DNA from 4 places in the Bacillus sp. DX3.1 genome. Region 4 is predicted to be linked to each of the others. Evidence: riboswitches for the same ligand, from Rfam matches in the RefSeq annotation. Region 4 holds a riboswitch; each other region holds the start of a gene.

Region 1 (2,212 bases), 310 kb from region 4:
ATTATCTTCAAATGCAATACCTTTTACGATTGATTGTTGTTCCATGTTACATTCTCCCCTTACGATTGTTCCGTTTTCTTGTTCCATACTTGAGCGAACTTCTAATATTACGTTATGATTTTTCGCAAATTCAACTGCACGTGGATGAAGTACGCCAGCACCGAGATTTGCCAGTTCTAGCATCTCATCATAAGAAATTTCATCTAGTTTATAAGCGTCTTTTACAACGCGTGGGTCGGTCGTGTAAACTCCTGTTACATCTGTATAAATATCGCATTTTTTTGCTTTAAGTGCAGCAGCTAATGCAACGGCAGTTGTATCAGAGCCACCGCGGCCAAGTGTTGTAATTTCTTTTTCTTCACTTAATCCTTGGAAACCAGCGATAATTACAATTGTTCCTTCTTGTAAATATGATTGAATGCGTTCTGGGTTAATATCAGTAATCCGTGCACTACCATGTACAGATTCTGTTGTAATACCAGCTTGCCATCCTGTTAGTGAAATTGCCGCATAACCTTTTGCTTGTAGTGCCATTGTTAATAAGGAAATGGTTACTTGTTCACCAGTTGTCAGAAGTATGTCCATTTCACGTTTGCTAGGATTTTCCGTAATAGCAGTAGCTAGTGAAACTAATTCATCGGTGCTTTTCCCCATTGCGGAGACAACAGTGACAACACCGTGCCCTCGCTCATATTCTTCAATGATTAAATCTGCTACATGTTGAATGCGCTGAATACTTCCGACTGAAGTACCACCAAATTTTTGAACAATCGTTTCCATTGCATATTCCTTCTTTCGTCCATATTTGTTAAAAGGTCAGGAAAGGTGTGACAACACATAAGAGAGAAATCTAGAAATCCCCTTTATTCCTGTAGTTACCGGAAAGAAAATAAAAAAACACCATCTCAAATAAGTGAGGATGGTGCTGTTACAGGAAAAGGGAAACAGAAAAAGGAGCTAATAAAAAAACCGCCAAAAAAGGGAATATCATATAAAATGTGATATCTCTTTTTTGTAGATAGCTCTTCATACATACACGTCTGTATATATGACAGTTCTGTTTCTATTCGAAAACAGCCCCAATTGATATGTGCAGAGAAACTTATCAATTTCGGCAACACTTCCTTTCTTCTAAATTCATCGACATCTCTGTGTCTCCTTTAGAATACTTATAAGCGTTGCAACCTCTATCTCACGTTTTGGGCGAGAGTGTTTGGTTTATGAAGTTATTGGTAACATTTGTTTTATAATAATGAAAATATTTCAGGAAATCAAGTGGTTCATTAATATTCAGAATATTGAACCTATTATTATTGAAAAAATAATAGGTTTATCACTGAGAAGCTGAACTATATAAATACAAATTAAAAAACCGACATAAAACCTTTCTTTTTAGGTGGGAGAGAGCATCCGTTCATGCATAGAAGCGGTCAGATCCTTTTCCTGCGCCAGACATAGTGAAAACAAAGAGAGAAAACGGGTGTAGGTCACCTTTTGTTATCTATAGCCGCGGCTTATATGTCGAAAAATCAAAATGGATATATAGAGTAATAAGAAATTTCTATGCATATCCTAAGCTAATAGGGGAATGAATATTTCTTCACTATGCATAATATTAAGCAAGCACTTGTAAATCAAGCGTACTAAAGAGAAACGGTGATTTTACATACGCTATTTGCGGGTTAATAATCAGTGGGGGATGAAGAAAACCCCCACTGATTGAAGTTTCACTTTATAAATAACTCAACTTTTGCTAAGACGGATTATGTAAATACAAAATCCCTTCAGCACCTCCGTTTTGCTTTGAAAAGCTGGATAAACTGCATGGCAGAGTGACGCATTCAACAATGGTTTGACAGCTTCACATTTGGACCGAGTGCCGTTATGAGGAAGATTGCGAAAACACTTTTGAGTCGAAAAGAAGCATTCCTTGCCTGTGCCATCCATCCTTATTCAAATGGGATTACAGAAGGAACAAACAATAAAATCAAGCTACTCAAGCGTCGAGATTACGGCTATCGCAACATGGAACGATTCAAATTGCGAATTCGTCTTGAAACTGGTAGCTTATTCAAACATGTCAACTACAACTTATGGTGATGAACCAAATAATAGAAAGTATGTTAAAAAAGTTTAGCGGAAATATAATTTTACATATAAATGAATTATATAGATAATATGAATGGAGGGGTGTAAATGAAAAAGAAAAAAC
Region 2 (2,212 bases), 1.5 Mb from region 4:
AGACATAGTGAAAACAAAGAGAGAAAACGAGTGCATGTCACCTTTTGTTATCCATAGCCGCAGCTATATGTCGAAAAATCAAAATGGATTTATTTAGAAACATATACGAAATTAAGGTAAGCAGACATATGGTTTGCTTACTTTTTATTTTCATTTACATATTTTTAATATTTCATAGAAATTATACTTCAAATTCACCAATTTCCTTCCCTACATTGTTAACATATCGTTCCTATAGAAGACATCATGTAAAATAATGTCGAATTTAATTTTCTGAATTTTCTCTTAATTCAGAAGGGTTTTTCATGTTTTTTTGCGAAATATTTGTATAACAGGGTTTTTCTTCGATTCTTTTTTAAAATTTTTTACATAATACTAGGTTCGGGTGGAGTTTTGAAAACGTTTCCTATACAATAACCGATCTTTTTTGATTTTTTCCTACAAAATACCTTGCAATATTTTCAGAAAGTCATTACAATTGCCATATATCAAAAATCATAGCAATAAACAAATCCTCATCAATCCGATGAGGTAGAGGTTGCGGCTTTTAATAGTAGAACGGCTGAGACACAGAGAATGTCAATGAACCCGTTTGAAAGGAAAAGCTGCCGAAGTTTGTACTTCTTCTCTGGAAGTATTGGGCTGGGGCTGTCTCCAAACAGGAACAGAACTGTCACGTTTACAAATTACCGTGTAAACGTGGGGTGCTATCTTAACGGAAGGGTATGATGGGGTGGTTATTTGTGAAACGTTCCGCCAAACTACTTTGGTGGTTTTTTGTATTTATCTCCCCCGCTCCTTCCTATCTTACAAGAAAAGGAGTGTTGAACATGAATAGCGCTACAAAACAATCTACCTCTACAAATCAATCCGCCAAAGGACAAGGTGAACTACGGCGTGGATTGAAATCTCGCCATCTTACAATGATTTCTCTCGGCGGTACAATTGGTACCGGACTATTTCTTGCCAGCGGTGGTGTCATTCACACTGCAGGACCTGGTGGTGCTCTCATAGCATACGCCGCAATTGGAATTATGGTTTACTTTTTAATGACAAGCTTAGCTGAATTAGCTGCTTACATGCCTGTTGCAGGCTCATTTAGCACATATGCAACAAAATTTGTCGATCCATCACTTGGATTTGCACTTGGATGGAACTATTGGTACAACTGGGCCATTACAATTGCCGCTGAACTTGCAGCTGTAACATTAATTATGAAGTTTTGGTTTCCAAATACTCCTTCTTTACTTTGGAGTGGCATTTGTTTAGTCATTATGTTTCTTTTAAATTATTTATCTGTAAAAGGCTTTGGAGAAGCAGAATACTGGTTTGCACTCATTAAAGTGGCAACTGTTATTATCTTTTTAATTGTTGGATTTATGATGATCTTTGGCATTATGGGCGGTGAACCTGTCGGTTTTGAAAACTTCACAATTGCTGATGCACCATTTAACGGTGGTTTCATGGCAATCGTAGGTGTATTTATGGCAGCTGGATTTTCATTCCAAGGAACTGAATTATTAGGTGTCGCAGCCGGTGAAACAGAAGATCCAGAACGTAGTATTCCAAAAGCAATTCGCTCGATCTTTTGGCGTATTCTTTTATTCTATATCTTCGCAATTCTTGTAATCGGTCTATTAATCCCATATACAAATGAAAGTCTTGCAGCAAGTGATGTAACGGTAAGTCCATTCACACTTGTATTTGAAAAAGCAGGTGTTGCATTTGCCGCATCGGTTATGAACGCTGTTATTTTAACTGCTGTTCTCTCTGCTGGTAACTCTGGCATGTATGCTTCCGCTCGTATGCTTTGGAATTTAGCTCGTGAAGGTAAAGCACCGAAATTTTTAGGAAAATTAAACAGCCGCGGTGTACCTGTTAACGCATTAATTGCGACGGCTTTAGTTGGTTGCGTTGCTTTCTTAGCTTCTTTATTCGGTGACGGTGTTGTATATATTTGGCTACTAAACGCTTCTGGAATGTCAGGCTTTATCGCATGGATCGGAATTGCAATCAGTCATTATCGTTTCCGAAAAGCATATATCGCACAAGGGAAAGATTTAAAAGATTTACCTTACAAAGCTAAATGGTTCCCATTTGGTCCTATCTTCGCCTTTGTACTTTGCTCCATTGTTATCCTAGGACAAAACTACGGAGCGTTTACAGGAGAATCCATTGATTGGAACGGTGTACTTGTTTCTTATATTGGTTT
Region 3 (2,212 bases), 460 kb from region 4:
AGCACAATCGTGCCATTAATCGACGATAAATCTGCTGATTTCGTTCAAGGATTAGTTGACGATGCAGTAGAAAAAGGCGCTACAATCGTGATCGGTAATAAACGTGAACGCAACTTAATTTACCCAACATTAATTGACAATGTTACAGAAGAAATGAAAGTTGCTTGGGAAGAGCCATTCGGCCCAATTCTTCCAATCATTCGCGTTTCTTCTGATGAAGAAGCAATTGAAATTGCCAATAAATCAGAATTTGGTCTGCAAGCAAGTGTCTTCACAAAAGATATTAATAAAGCATTTGCAATTGCAAACAAAATCGACACTGGCTCCGTTCAAATTAACGGACGTACAGAGCGTGGCCCTGACCACTTCCCATTCATCGGTGTAAAAGGTTCTGGTATGGGTGCACAAGGTATTCGCAAGAGCCTTGAATCTATGACACGCGAGAAAGTAACTGTACTAAACTTAGTATAATTTTTCATATAGAAGCTGAGCCAAGAGACCACTTGTCGTGGACTTTTGGCTATCAGCTTCTTTTTTATTGTAGAAACACGAAAACACAACAATAATATAAAGCTTTCCTTCCTGCTCTTAATGACAAAGTGTTCACCATAGTCTGATTATTACTATATCCATTGACGAATAAAAATACATTTGTTACCCTTGATTACGTTAACTTTATACATAAAATCCTCATTCGTATCTCGGTGAGGTAGAGGTTGCAGTCATTAAGAGTATCATTTCGGGAAATGTAGTGGCATTGATGAACGAATGAGAAAGGAATGGTTGCCGAAGTAAGAAGTACCCACTGTACATTCTTGCTGGGTCTGCATTGAATAGGTGCAGAACTGTCACAGGCATTTTGCTTGTGGAGAGCTATCGAGAGGTATGTCGTGGGTTTCTTATAAGATAGAAAGCGCGTAACGACAATTCCACGTGCTTTTTTTTGTTTTGTATGGAACTTGCTTTTCTTCCTTTTTCGGAAGACATACATATCTCCTCGCTTGACTTGGTTATACTAACTTTGGAGGTATTCTTTTATGCAACAGAAAAAATGGGGCTTTTGGGTACTGACAGCATTTGTTGTCGGTAACATGGTTGGCGCTGGTATTTTTATGGTGCCAAGTACATTGGCACAAACAGCTAGCCCGCTCGGCGTTACGTTAGCTTGGTTAACAACAGGATTTGGTGTTTTAATGCTAGCGCTTGTTTTCGGTAATTTAGCAATTCGTCGTCCTGATTTAACAACAGGGCCACAAAGTCACGCATACGCTTTATTCAAATCACCAAAAAAGAAAAAAATGGCTGGTTTTAGCATGGTTTGGGGCTATTGGGTTGCAAACTGGGCGAGTAACGTTGCTATTATTACATCTTTTGCGGGTTACTTATCGCTTTTCTTCCCAATTATGAAAGATACGCGTCTTTTATTTTCAATTGGTTCTTTTGATATTGAAGTTGGAAAACTCATTACGTTCTCCATCTGTTCTTTCTTGCTATGGGGCACACATTTGATTTTAACAAACGGTGTAAATGGAGCTGGAAAATTAAACTTTTTAGCAACAACAACGAAAGTTACTGGATTCCTTCTGTTCATCGTTGTGACATTATTTGCATTTCAAGCCTCAAAATTTGGTCAATGGTATACAGCGATGATCGATAAAGAAGGCGTTTCACATGGACTACTTTCACAAGTAAACTTAGCCGCTCTCACAACATTGTGGGCATTTATTGGGATCGAATCAGCTGTATTATTATCGAATCGCGCTGTATCCCCCAAAGTTGTGAAACGAGCAACTGTAACGGGCTTACTCTTAACAGTAGGAATTTATTTAGGAATTACCATTTTAACAATGGGTGTTCTTCACATTGATAAATTACAAACTTCTGAACGTCCATTAGCAGATGCATTAAATGCTGCAATGGGACATGGTGGTGGGAAATTAATGGCACTTCTTGCCCTTACTTCCTTATTCGGTTCCATTCTAGGCTGGATTTTATTAAGCTCAGAAGTACCGTATCAAGCAGCAAAAGAAGGATTCTTCCCTTCATTCTTTGCAAAAACAAACAAAAAGGGAAGTCCGATTCATTCCTTGCGACTAACAAATATTATGTCGCAAGTGTTCTTATTCTCAACACTATCAGGAACGATTGCCGAAGCGTATACATTTGTTATTACCGTATCAACGCTGGCTTACTTAATTCCATATCTCGTTTC
Region 4 (2,212 bases):
TGGTGTATCTCCTTCCGTATATCGAATACCAAAACCGCCACCAACATTTAATACGTTCACCGTATAGCTAGTTTGTTCTCTTAGCTCCTCTAGGAAACTACGCAATACTTCAATTGCACGAACAAACCCTGCTGTTTCAAAAATTTGCGAACCAATATGTGAATGGATACCTAACACGTTATAATTTGATTTTTCTAGTGCCATTTTGATCGCTTGCAAAGCTTGACCTGTTGAAACACCAAAACCAAATTTCGAATCATCTTGCCCTGTTGTAATGTATTCATGTGTATGTGCTTCCACTCCTGGTGTAACACGAATTAATATATTTACAGTTTTCCCATGCTGCTCCGCTAAATCATGTAAAACTTCTAATTCAAAGAAATTATCTACAACAAAACAACCAATATCTGCTTGCAAAGCTATAACCATTTCTTCTTCTGTTTTATTATTGCCATGAAAATGAATACGTGCTGCTGGAAAACCAGCTTGCAATGCAGTATATAACTCTCCTCCAGAAACAACATCTAGTGACATTTTTTCTTCATGAGCTACTCGGCACATCTCCATGCACAAGAACGCCTTACTTGCATATGCTACTTGGTAAGAGAACCCACTTTCCTGGAAAGCGCGGTGAAATGCACGACATTTTTCACGAATGGAAACCTCATCATATACATAAAGTGGTGTCCCATATGTTTTTGCTAACTGCGTCGTGTCACATCCCCCAATTTCTAAGTGCCCTTGCTCATTGATTCGACTTGTGCCGTGTAAATACATTTAAATTCCTCCCTTATTTCCTCAAAAACTTATTACCCCAATCTTTTTCTATCATTGCAGCACGCTTTTAGATAAACAAAAAACGCGCGGAACAATGTTCACACGCGTTTCTTATTAGGAATAATCTATCATGAAAAAATAAACGAGTTGTCATCTTCTCAAATAAGAAACCGCATCAACATCTCCAAATAGCTCTCCATAAGATAAACCTTATGACAGTACTACATTTATTCAACATAGTCCCAATATATGAATGATGTGGTCATCCATATATTTCGGCAATAGTCCCTTTCAAACTATGATCATGGATTCCACTGAATCTCCTATAGCATACTTTTTCCTATTGCGGCCTCTACCTTTGAGAGTAGATGAGGTAAGTCTATTTAATTTTCAAACATCTTTTGTTGCTTTTAAGAATACCAAACGAATAAATTATTTGTCAAACAATTTTTTAAATTACTTTTTTGCAATTTAACTTCGTATCGTTTGGTAAGCGTTTTACATCTATTTTTTTTACGCTCCACTCTCCCTCATCATTTTCAAATGTAATACTCACTTTTTCAAATGGCGGGAGTATCTTTCCCCCTGCACCTGATTCATATTTCGTTACTTCAATTACTGTTCGAAATAAATATGTACCGCTATACAGTTTTTTCATACTAACAATCTTTGGACAATCATATGGTTTTTGTTTCCCATATTGCTTTTGAATCGCTGCGTTTATTTGTGGAAACAACACAGAATAAAGAGCATCTTCCAATAATGGCGGAGTATATTGTGCAGCAAAAACTGTAGGAGTAGAAAATAAAAAGAAACCGCTACATATGAAACAAAATAACTTTTTCATCATAACCTCCGTATCATACGATATTGTTATTGTCTCCTTTTTCAATTTTTCTAACCAATTCTTATAAAAATCGTCCACAACTCTGCTTTGTTTTCGTATAATAGTACACATAGTATAATAATCATAAAGATACACGACAGTTCGTATATATATATAAATCCATTTTGATTTTTCGACATATAAGCCGCGGCTATGGAGAACAACAGGTGACCTGCACTCGTTTTCTCTCTTTGTTTTCACTTCGCATCGGGCAGGAAAAGGATAACCGCTTCTATGCATGGCCGGATGCTCTCTCCTACCTAAAAAGAGGGGTTTTATGTCGGTTTTTTAATTTGTATTTATATAAAGTGAAACTTTGATCAGTGGGTGTTTTCTTCATCCTCCATTGATCATTAATCTTCACCAATCGAGCTTTTACGGGCAGTTTATCCCCATCTAACTTCTTTGCTTCCTGCCGAATTTTGAAGTGGAGGTATTATTGCTCGCAAATAGCGGGATAAAGTCACTAGAACCGTCACATGTAGTAGGAGAGGAGTCTATTATGCTACAACATTTATTTCCAAAACTGCGATTTGCACTTATTGCAGT

What was found. A riboswitch is a leader RNA that binds a small molecule or an ion and turns the genes downstream of it on or off. The one in region 4 is predicted to bind lysine.
Region 1: another riboswitch for lysine. It lies ahead of QRE67_RS08480 (aspartate kinase); the one in region 4 lies ahead of lysA (diaminopimelate decarboxylase).
Region 2: another riboswitch for lysine. It lies ahead of QRE67_RS14100 (amino acid permease); the one in region 4 lies ahead of lysA (diaminopimelate decarboxylase).
Region 3: another riboswitch for lysine. It lies ahead of QRE67_RS04540 (amino acid permease); the one in region 4 lies ahead of lysA (diaminopimelate decarboxylase).

Annotation. Positions count from the first base shown of each region.
Region 1 is NZ_CP128153.1:1,701,253-1,703,464, forward strand. Features, by position in the region: gene QRE67_RS08480 (aspartate kinase) at 1-780, opposite strand, end outside; lysine riboswitch at 1,012-1,198, opposite strand; gene QRE67_RS08485 (transposase) at 1,840-2,100, shown strand; gene QRE67_RS08490 (DoxX-like family protein) at 2,197-2,212, shown strand, end outside.
Region 2 is NZ_CP128153.1:2,866,886-2,869,097, forward strand. Features, by position in the region: lysine riboswitch at 525-718, shown strand; gene QRE67_RS14100 (amino acid permease) at 831-2,212, shown strand, end outside.
Region 3 is NZ_CP128153.1:923,387-925,598, reverse strand. Features, by position in the region: gene QRE67_RS04545 (NADP-dependent glyceraldehyde-3-phosphate dehydrogenase) at 1-471, shown strand, start outside; lysine riboswitch at 703-884, shown strand; gene QRE67_RS04540 (amino acid permease) at 1,038-2,212, shown strand, end outside.
Region 4 is NZ_CP128153.1:1,386,624-1,388,835, reverse strand. Features, by position in the region: gene lysA (diaminopimelate decarboxylase) at 1-777, opposite strand, end outside; lysine riboswitch at 959-1,140, opposite strand; gene QRE67_RS06925 (DUF3888 domain-containing protein) at 1,229-1,624, opposite strand; gene QRE67_RS06920 (LTA synthase family protein) at 2,166-2,212, shown strand, end outside.